Regions from separate parts of the Marinobacter sp. B-21 genome, predicted to be linked through region 2. Evidence: predicted binding sites of a transcription regulator. Region 2 holds the regulator's gene; each other region holds the start of a gene.
What was found. Region 2 encodes FliA, which starts transcription of late flagellar genes. Its sites were predicted from a motif close to CTAAAGTTTNNNNNNNNNNNGCCGNTAA; they were not measured.

Region 1 (3,375 bases), on a different contig from region 2:
CCGAGAAAATTTCGTGGCTGCTGCTTGGGGTGTTTATGAAATGTTCGGGATAGGTTTGTAGAAGGAACCGCTCTGTGTGGCTGGCCCTTCGTTTTTCAGTCTCATTGCTGTTGTAGAGCCGCTGATCACGGCTGTAGAGAAGGTCTTTTTCAGGGTCGCCGGTGATCGGCTGCGACGTGGCTCTATGATGAACGGGAATGTAGCCATTGACGTCCACCAACAGGCTGTAGACCGTGCCATCAAGGCGCTCTTTACTGCGGTCTGTCAGGTCCTGGAACGCTTGTTTAAAGCGATCGACGAACCGGGTCCGGTATTTTTGTGGCGAGGTATTCGGAACCGGTTCATAGCGGCGGTCAAAAATGTCCACACCCTGCCGGGCCAGCTCAGTGAGCCTTTGCTCGAATTCGGCAGCCAGCGCCTGGCGCTGCTCCAGAATTTCCTCGAAGGCGCCCCGGCCGATCCGGTAGCGGGCCAGCAGCGCCATGGAGGCCTCGGTGGCTTTGCGAAGCTGCTCGGAGTAGGCGTCCGATTCGGCAATCTCCTTCGCCAGTTCGCCGCCAAGGTGATGGATCTCGTTGCCGTGCTCGTGCACCTGACGGTTGGTAATACTAACTTCCTCCACGGAAGAGGTGATGGACAGAAGCTCCTCGTGCGCCTGCTCAATGTACTGCAACATGTCGTCGAACTGGGAAGCGGTCGAGGTCACCTCTTCCCGGGCCTCATCGGTTTGTTCAAGCAGCTGCTCGGTGTCCTTCTCGGTGTGACCGACCCGGGCATCCATGTCGCTGATGATCTGATGCACGTCGCCGGTCGCCGACGCAATTTTCTGGGCCAGTTGGCGGACTTCATCCGCCACCACGGCGAAACCGCGACCGGCCTCCCCCGCCCGTGCCGCCTCGATGGCGGCATTCAGCGCCAACAGGTTGGTCTGGTCCGAGAACCCCTGCACCATCTCTAGAATCTTGCCGATTTTGCCAGCGCTTTCGCTGAGCCCGGCCACGGTCTCGCGGAAGGTCAGCAGTTGGTCGTTGACCTGCCGAATTCGTTCGGCCACCTGGGACAACGCCTGATTGGACTCGCGCACCCCGTCGAGATTACGGGAATTGAGCTCCGAGACCGACCCGGTACGCTGGGTAATGTCCTCCAGTGCCGTGGCACCCTCACCACTGGACTGGGCAATCAGCTCGGAGACTTGTTCCTGCTTGCTGGCGCTCTGCTGCGCCTCGCCGGTGAGCTTGCGCAGCCTGGCCGACTGCACCGCCACCTGCACCGCATGATGGCGCAGATCCGACAGGGCGCCCCGCATGCTGGCCAACAGTTCATTATGTTCTCTGGCAATCCGCCCTGCCTGGCCGGAGCCGACCGGTTGGTCCCTTGATATATCCAGCACCCCGTGACTCTGGCCCGCATCGGGTTCAGTCGGCGTTTCAGCGCTGGCCACCCGGTCACGGCCCAACCACCAGGCCAACCCGGTTATCACGGCAGCCAACCCAAACCCGGCCATGGCAAATCCCGGCATCATCACAACCAGGGCGAACAGGACCAGAACCAATACACTGCTGACACGGAATACCAAAGGCTGCCGTGGACGACTTTCCGAAGCGACTGCATTCATTTTTATTTGCGTCCTCTGTAAGAGTAGGAACCGTTTTTGGGTTATCGGCAGGGCTCAACAGAACTTAAAAGACCAAAACCGGGACACCCATTAGCCTGCGAGGCCAAAAGAAGGCACAGGGCCAATAGCAGCTATACTGCCTAGTACACACCACCGAGAAACTGGCGAATTACCGGAGCAAAGTCTGATTCCCGGGGCCGGCAGAGACGCAGGCAGAATCTGCAAGGAGCATTCATGAAACCGTTTCGACTGAACAAACATGGAAAGCTGGTGTTTCCCTCAAGTATCTTTACCGAGCTCGACTTCTCGATCATCACCGATCTCAACCAGTTGAAGGCGATCATTCGGCGCGACTTCGAAGTGAAGGCTCCGACCGGCACTGAAATCGCCGAACGGGCGGCTGCGGGAGGCTATGCGACGCGCTATGACCTGTTGCGCGACATCGGCCTGCACCTTTTCTGGGCGAACCGTTACGCGCTGGTGATGTACGACAAGCAGCCGATGCGCTGGCGCGATGTCCCGCGGACCCGCGACGATGTCTTCGTGTCTTTGCTGCACCCCTGGGAGGGGCGGGAAGCCAAGTCCGCAAGTGTCCGCGAAGCCTACGGGCAGCTTCCGGCGAAGTGGAACGAAACGGCTGAAGACGAGCTGTTCGACATGCTCTTTGACGGCTTCTCAAACAAGCTCCATCTCGCAGCGTCACTGCCGCCAATCAAGGCCACGATTGCCGAGGCGCTCGCCACTGCCGGCGCTAAGACAACCACCCTCGGCAACTATAATCCCGACCACCCGCGCTACAGCATCGACGACATCCTTGATGTCTCAGACGAGCAGGCCGAACTCGAGGCGCTCCGGCGCTGGGCGATGGTGCTGCACAACCAGCACCCCTGGGACCGGAGCCAGGCCAGGCTGAAGCCATTGGCCGAGATGCAGGATGACGACATCGTCGTGCTGTATTATCCGAAGAACCGCCACGTGCTCGACTTCATCAACCACGAAAAGAGTGGTATCACCGGCGCGAAGCAAGCGCCGACGCCAGATCCTTCCGTCGAGCCCGTGCGACCCTATCCGCCGGTGGTGATCGGCGACGATGCACCAATCCAACCGAAGATCGAGGCGCTGGCAATCCGCAAGGGTGAGGTCGTCTGCTCAAACGAGGATGTGGTCCGGAACTCCCCATCCTCATGGTCGCCCATGAGCGCGGAGGAAATCGCCGACAAAACCGGCATCGAACGGCGCCGTTATACCGCCGAGCCACTGGAGAATATCGCCCTTGAGGCCGCGCGGGCAGCGATGACGCATGCCGGTCGCAGGTCCGAGGAGATCGGTGCAGTGCTGTTCTGCTCCTGTACCTCGAACCGACTGATTCCGTCGACCGCCACCTGGCTCTCAGGCCAGTTGGGCATCATGCAGACCCATTGCTCGGCCGACATCGTCGCTGCGTGCGCCGGGTTCCCGTATGGCGTCGCCGAGGCGGTCCGCTTGCTGCGGGAGATTGAACGTCCGGTCCTGCTGGTCATGGCCGAAAAGTTCTCGGACAAGATCGGCAATGCCCGACCGTCGCGGATGATCTTTGGCGACGGGGCCGCCGCCGTGGTGATCGCGCCGTCCGACGGTGAACGTGACATTCATGTGGTCCAGACCTATGCGAGCGGACCCGCCAGTCAGGTCAACTCCATCATCTGGCCGAATCACGATTTCGACAACGACATCACGGTCTATGGCCCCGAGGTCAAGGCGTTGGTCAAGCGCTACCTGAA
Region 2 (3,375 bases):
CCTGCGGCGCAAACGTTGCCACTCGTCCCGCAAGGCTGCCGCCTCGTCTCTCAGTGCGTTGGCTACCGGCATGGTTGCCTCGACCAGATCCATGGTCCGGTTGGCCGCTTCACCGGTCATATGCACCACGTATTCGAGACGGTCAGAGGCATCTGTCATTTTTGACAGCGCTTCCTGTTGTTCAGCGTTACGGGGATCTATCTGAAAGTTCCGGATCGCTTCGTGCAGGCTTCGGGTCAGTCGCCCGACCTCCCGGTACAGACTCTGATCCCTGACTTCGCTGAGTTCATTGATCAGGGTCATGGCTTTGGCATATTCGCCGGCATTGACGCTTTCAGCCAGTTCGGTTGCCTGACGCTGGAGCTTTTCCGTCACCTCTGGTTCGAGGCCCCGATGGTTCTTTTTGCTATCGCTCATGAGAGCCATCCGACCTCTGGTTACTGGATTCTTTCAAAGATTTTCTCAATCTTTTCCTTGAGCACCGCAGCAGTAAACGGCTTGACAACATAGCCATTCACGCCTGCCTGGGCAGCGGCAACAATCTGGTCCCGCTTGGCCTCTGCGGTTACCATCAGCACCGGCAGGGTTTTCAGGTTCTCGTCAGCCCTGACGGCCTTGAGCAGATCGAAACCGGACATGCCCGGCATATTCCAGTCGGTTACCAGAAAATCATACTTTCCGCTTTTGAGCATCGGCAGCGCCGTGTTGCCGTCATCGGCTTCATCGGTATTGGTGAAGCCAAGATCGCGCAGCAGGTTCTTGATGATCCGTCGCATTGTGGAAAAGTCATCCACAATGAGAATTTTCATGTTCTTGTCCAATGGGACCTCCAGTTAGTAACACCCGGAATTCGTTTGACCTTTCGGCTCGAAGTCTAGCAGGCCGCTGTTTTAACCGCTTATTGTCTGATCTTTGCTTCGGTTGTAAAGCATCGGTTACCAAAAACTACAGACTGCTCCGCTGCAGACACACAAAGGCGGTGATCAGTTGCCCGTATCCTGGCGCCAGTCCGATAACCGTCCGCGAAGGCGCAAGGCCGCCTGGCTGTGAATCTGGCTGACCCGGCTTTCACTGACGCCGAGCACCGCGCCGATTTCCTTGAGGTTCAGCTCGTCCTGGTAATACAGGCTCAGCACCAGTTTTTCCCGCTCCGGCAGTTCCTCTATAGCCTCAGCAAGACTGCGGCGGAACGCGTCGGACGAGAGTCCTTCGAGCGGATTATCCCGTGGCTCTGTCTGTTCTATCGGCAGCTCGCCGGATTCATTGAGCTCATCGAGACTAAAAAGTCGGCCGCTGTTGGAGTCGGAGAGGTAGGAATGGTACTCGGCCAGCCCCATGCCCAGTTCTTCAGCCACTTCCAGATCCTGGGCTTCCCGGCCGAGACGATCTTCAACGGCCTTGATGGCCTGGGAAATGCGGCGGGTATTACGGTGCACAGAACGGGGAACCCAGTCGCCCTTGCGGATCTCATCCACCATGGCACCGCGAATCCGGATGCCTGCGTAGGTCTCGAAGGTTGCGCCCCTGGTGGCGCTGTAGCGTTGAGCCGCCTCGAGCAGGCCGATCATTCCGGCCTGCATCAGGTCGTCAAGCTGCACAGAGGCTGGTAGCCGGGCCATCAGATGAAGGGCAATTTTCTTGACCAGAGGCGCGTGCTCCTCAACGAGCTGGGAAGGCTTCTGCGCGCCTGACTGGTTATAGATTCCGAGGTTTTTCGCCAATGTCATGTATCCGGTTTTTTTGTTTGACTGGATCCGATTCAGACTTCGACGAGCCGCTCCACAAAGAATTCCAGATGCCCACGGGGAGAGGAAGGCAGCGGCCAGTTATCAACTTTTTCCGCCAGCGCCTTGATCGCCAGGGAAGCTTTCGCCCTGGGATAGACATCCAGCACTGCCCGCTGCCGCTGAACCGCTTTTTTCACGGCTTCATCGTAAGGCACCATGCCGACATATTGTAGTGCCACATCCAGGAAGCGCTCGGTGACCCGGGTCAGTTTTTCAAACAGGTGCCGGCCTTCCTGCTCATTTCTCACCTGATTGGCAAGAATGCGGAAACGGTTGGTGCCGTAATCACGGTTCATGAGTTTGATCAGGGCGTAGCAGTCGGTGATGGAGGTGGGCTCGTCGCACACCACCAGGAGCAGCTCCTGGGAGGCTCTCAGAAAGCTCACCACTGATTCGGAAATGCCCGCGGCGGTGTCTACGATCAGCACATCAATCTGGTCACCGAGTTCGCTGAACGCGTTGATCAGCCCGGCATGCTCCATGGGGCTGAGCTGGGTCATTCGCTGGGTACCGGAGGACGCCGGTACAATCTTGATGCCACCGGGGCCATCGACCAGAACGTCCTTGAGGTCACAGTCGCCCGCCAGCACATCCTGAAGGTTCCGGTTGGCGGTAATACCGAGCAGTACATCGATATTGGCCAGCCCGAGGTCGGCATCAAGAAGCACGACTCTCCGGCCTTTCTGTGCCAGGGCAATCCCGAGGTTAACCGACACGTTACTCTTGCCGACTCCACCTTTTCCGCCGGAAACTGCAATCACCTGTACCGGTTGTGCTTTGCTCATACTGTTTTTTGTCTCTCGCCACGTTTAGCCGGGTGCTGTCTTTTCGGACGCTCGCTGTCAGTCTGTCCGCTCTCAGCGCCCGCTCTCTCAGGCTCCTTCTGCGACCGCCTGCTGTTTCTGGAGAGTTTTAAGCCGGTCCACGGCCAGCCGCACCAGCGGAACCGCTTCCGCGTGGTGCAGGTCTTCGGGAATCTTTTGCCCGTCAGTGTAGTAGGCCACCGGCAAACCGGTTTCCATCACAAAGCCGAGAGACTCGCCAAGTGTCAGGGCCTCGTCGATCTTGGTCATCACGCAGCCCGCAAGATTTGCCATCTTATAGCAATGCCAGACGGATTTCATGATGCGCGGCTGACTGGTGGCCGAGACCACCAGATGCGTCTTGACATTGTGATGGCTGCGCGCCAGTTCGGCCAGCTGTTCCTGATAGCCTTTGTCCGCACTGGTCAGCCCGGCAGTGTCGATCAGTACCAGATGACGGTCTGACAGCTCGTCCAGAATATCATCCAGACCGTGGCTCTCGTCGACGACTCGCACCGGAACATTCAGGATGCGACCGAAGACAAACAACTGCTCGTGGGCCGCCACCCGGTAGCGGTCAGTGGTGACCAGGGCCACGGAATCGGCACCATGCCTGAGCACATACCGCGCCGCCAGCTTGCCGATGGTGGTGGTTTTTCCGGAACCGGTGGGCCCCACCAGGGCAAAGACCCCGCCCTGATCCAGCCATTCTATGCGGGAAGTCCGTACGCCGGTGCACAGCATTTTGAGGGATTGCTTCCAGCCATCCTCCAGTCGCCCGGCCT
Region 3 (3,375 bases), on a different contig from region 2:
CAGCTCACCGCCACTACCAACGCCAACCTGGACCCCGGAGCCCGACGCATTCAAGGCGTTGTTAGAATTCAACTGAGCCTGGATCTCATCCGCAAGCTCTTGGGCTGAATTGTACGTTTGCTGGGTAAGCTGCACACTCACTGACGTTTCGCCATTGACCTGAAACGTCAGCTCGTCATTGCCGGCGCCGATGGTAACCGGCGCCGCAAAGGCCGCCCCCGATAGCGAGCCCTGCGTCGCTGCCTGAGTAATATTGATATCGTACTGGCCGGGCTCAGTGTTCAATCCGCTGCGCACAAACTCGACCTGGCTGTCTGTCGTGCGCCCCTGCTCTGCAAACAGAGCGGTAACATCATCCGGATTATTCTTGAGCTGCTCCTCAAATTTCGCCCGGTCAAACTCAAGGCCACCAGTCTCAAAGTTGGTGGTAATGCCCACATCCGCCAGACTGCGAACGCTGGAGTTTTCCAGACCCGGCACAACGCGGGTCAACACCTGGCGCAACTGGTTCTGAATCGTCCGCACGGTGCTATCGCCCGTAAGCAGACTGCCCACGCCCGCCTCGGAATTAAAACCGGCAAGACTATCGATCGTGGATTGGAGGCCGTTGAATTTGTCAACAAAGCCCTGAACCCGGTCCGCAACCGCACCGAAATCCTGCTGAACCTTGATAATGGAAGAGCCTGTGGCGGCAATATCAAACGTCAACCCATCAATCACGTTCTCAAAGCTATTGGTGGAGCGGGTAACCTCAACACCGTTGATTTCCATAACCGCATCTGAAGCGGCAATGGTTTCGCGCAGACCGGAATCCACATCCATTCCGGTATTGAAGGCAAAGCGCGACAACCCCAGGTTATCGGTATCGGTTCCAACCGTGTCACCCGATACAGAAATACTGACGGCATTGGCGGTACCAGTCTCATCCGCGGAAAGAACCAGTTGGAAACCGTTGCCGGTATCAATCACACCCGCCGACACGCCGGCGTCGGCATCATTGATGGCATTCGCCAGCCCCTGAAGCGTGTCGTTGCTGCTATCAATGGTGATGTTCGTGGTTTTGTCGCCAACATTCAGAGTCATCGCCCCCTGCCCGACGCTGGTTGCATCGCGGTCGGCAAACACATCACGGGAAGCCAGCGCCTGCGCACCGGCAAGGCTGGTCACCTCCACGCTGTAGGTGCCCCGGCTAGCCTTGGTGCTATCCACGGACACGGCAATGTCTTCATTGGAGGAATTCGCCGAAAAGGCCTTGAGATTGTCCGGGGCACTGAGCTGGCGCATGGGCAAACGCAATTCGGTAACGGCGCTACGCAGCTTTCCATAGGCGGAAATCAGAGCCTGGGTCTGTTCCGTTTTTTGAGTCAGCCGGTTTTCGGTAGGCGCGCGCTCTGCCTGCACCAGTTGATCAACCAGATCCGAATTCAGAACGCCTGAACCAAGACCCAACGATGATATGTTTGCCATGCTCATGCCTCCTCAAGGGGGCGAAACTCGATACTGACCAGTTTATCGGCAAAAGGCGGCAAAACTTTGCCTTTTTCTCACGCCGATTTGTAACACCGCGTAACAATCGGCGCCATTCGGGGTCAGAAGGAGTGGCCCGGGGTCAGAAGAAAGCCTTCTTCTGACCCCATTTTCAAACTCGCACCCAAAACGAAAACACCGCCAAACCCTAAAAGGTAAGGCGGTGCTGAAATACCGTCGTCCATATCAGCGCAAAAGCGGCAAGCCCTCACACCTTGATGTTAAACAACGTCAGCGGCTCATCCTGCTGCAAGTTTTCTGCCAACCTCAATGCCACTTCGTCCGGAATCTGGCGAATCACTTCCCGGGTTTGCTGATCGACCACCCTTACTACGGTCTGCCCGAGCTCATTATCCACCTCAAACTGCAGATCCCGCTGCACGTTCTGAACAAAATCGTTCAGTTGACTGACCGCCTCGTCCAGTTCCTCACGCTGGGCCTCATTGCGCGCCTGAAGCTTCTCAGCTTTCGACGCCTCTGAAGTTGCCTGGGGGCTCTGAACCTGACTGGCAGCGGCAGACGAAACAGCAAGGTCGGAGGCATTCCTGCCTTCGGCCTGAGATGACGAAATTGCCCGAGCCGGTGCTTGCTCACTGGTACGAACCAGCTTCAGATCCGGGCTGTTCAGGTTAACGTCATTCATAGCTCACCTCGCTATCCTCAAACGGCGTCAAGCCGGAACCCGAAGGTTCCGGCCGTTACCGCTAGCCCCTTACTGCAGGAGGGACAGAACCTGCTGCGGACGGGCGTTGGCCTGCGCCAGTACGGAGATACCAGCCTGCTGCAGTACCTGGGACTTGGAGAGCTTCGCTGTTTCCGCGGCGAAGTCGGCGTCCAGGATACGGCTATTGGACGCGCTCAGGTTCTCCGACGCTGAGGCAATGTTAGAAATTGTAGACTCAAACCGGTTTTGAATCGCACCCAAATCTGCCCGAGTAGAGTTTATTGTTGCCAATGCCGCATCGGCGGAACGAATTGCTGCGTTGGCACCTGCCTCGTTAGAGATATCGACTGCTCCCAGTGCAGTCCCAGTCGCCGCAATAGTCAGAGGAGCAGCGAAATCAGTACCGTCAAAGCCAGTGGTAAAGGCAAGATCGCCGCTAACATTGTCAGGAGCTTTGTAGCTGAGTTCAAGCGATCCACCCACTGCTGTCCCTGCCGCGGTGATGCCATAATCCGACACAGTTGAGGCGGTTGCGCCTGAAGTGAATGTCGCGGTAATGTTGCGACCATCATCTGCCACCAAGTCTACACCGCTTCCTGTATCGACCGCGCGAACACCCGTCACTGAAGATTGCGCGTTAATTGCCTCTAACGCGTTGGCAACGTTTGTATCACCATCTCGTGCGTTAGCAATCGTGATATCGGTACCGTTGATGTTGAGAGTATCATTTCCTACTGCCGTAGCATCCACCGAGACAGCCTGCCCAGCCACCTTTGTTTCACCAGCTGTGGCAGTGAGACCGTCAATACCAGCGTCGTTGAAAGCTGCAGCCAATTCTTTGGCGTCGTCCGCCACACTACCGAGCTGAACAGTATTAGTACCAACAGTGACGACTTTGGTTGATGCTGCATCATCTGCATTGTTAATGGCTTGAGTACTTTCAAAGCCACGATACTGACCCAGAGCAGAACTCTTCGCGCTTGCAATCTGTTCAATACTAATTGTCTGCCCGACGTTCGCACCCACTTGAAACGCTTGAGATTTGAACGAACCATCTAGCAACTTAATACCGTTGAAGTCAGTTTCACTCGCTACTCGATCAACCTCGGCAGTCAACTGTTCGACTTCTGCCTGAAGCGCGGCACGGTCAGAATCGGAGTTGGTCGCGTTAGCAGACTGAACAG

Region 1: a site for FliA is predicted at 1,657-1,684, ahead of AC13C0_RS01670 (methyl-accepting chemotaxis protein). Genes of this name have one in related genera too.
Region 3: a site for FliA is predicted at 1,510-1,537, ahead of fliD (flagellar filament capping protein FliD). Genes of this name have one in related genera too.

The regions. Positions count from the first base shown of each region.
Region 1 covers NZ_JBSXNZ010000037.1:20,009-23,383, reverse strand. Annotated here, with positions in the region: gene AC13C0_RS01670 (methyl-accepting chemotaxis protein) at 1-1,615, opposite strand, end outside; gene AC13C0_RS01665 (3-oxoacyl-[acyl-carrier-protein] synthase III C-terminal domain-containing protein) at 1,850-3,375, shown strand, end outside.
Region 2 covers NZ_JBSXNZ010000088.1:325,206-328,580, forward strand. Annotated here, with positions in the region: gene AC13C0_RS19625 (protein phosphatase CheZ) at 1-417, opposite strand, end outside; gene cheY (chemotaxis response regulator CheY) at 438-821, opposite strand; gene AC13C0_RS19635 (RNA polymerase sigma factor FliA) at 984-1,727, opposite strand; gene AC13C0_RS19640 (MinD/ParA family protein) at 1,760-2,572, opposite strand; gene flhF (flagellar biosynthesis GTPase FlhF) at 2,660-3,375, opposite strand, start outside.
Region 3 covers NZ_JBSXNZ010000079.1:14,570-17,944, forward strand. Annotated here, with positions in the region: gene fliD (flagellar filament capping protein FliD) at 1-1,467, opposite strand, end outside; gene AC13C0_RS12525 (flagellar protein FlaG) at 1,736-2,170, opposite strand; gene AC13C0_RS12530 (flagellin N-terminal helical domain-containing protein) at 2,240-3,375, opposite strand, start outside.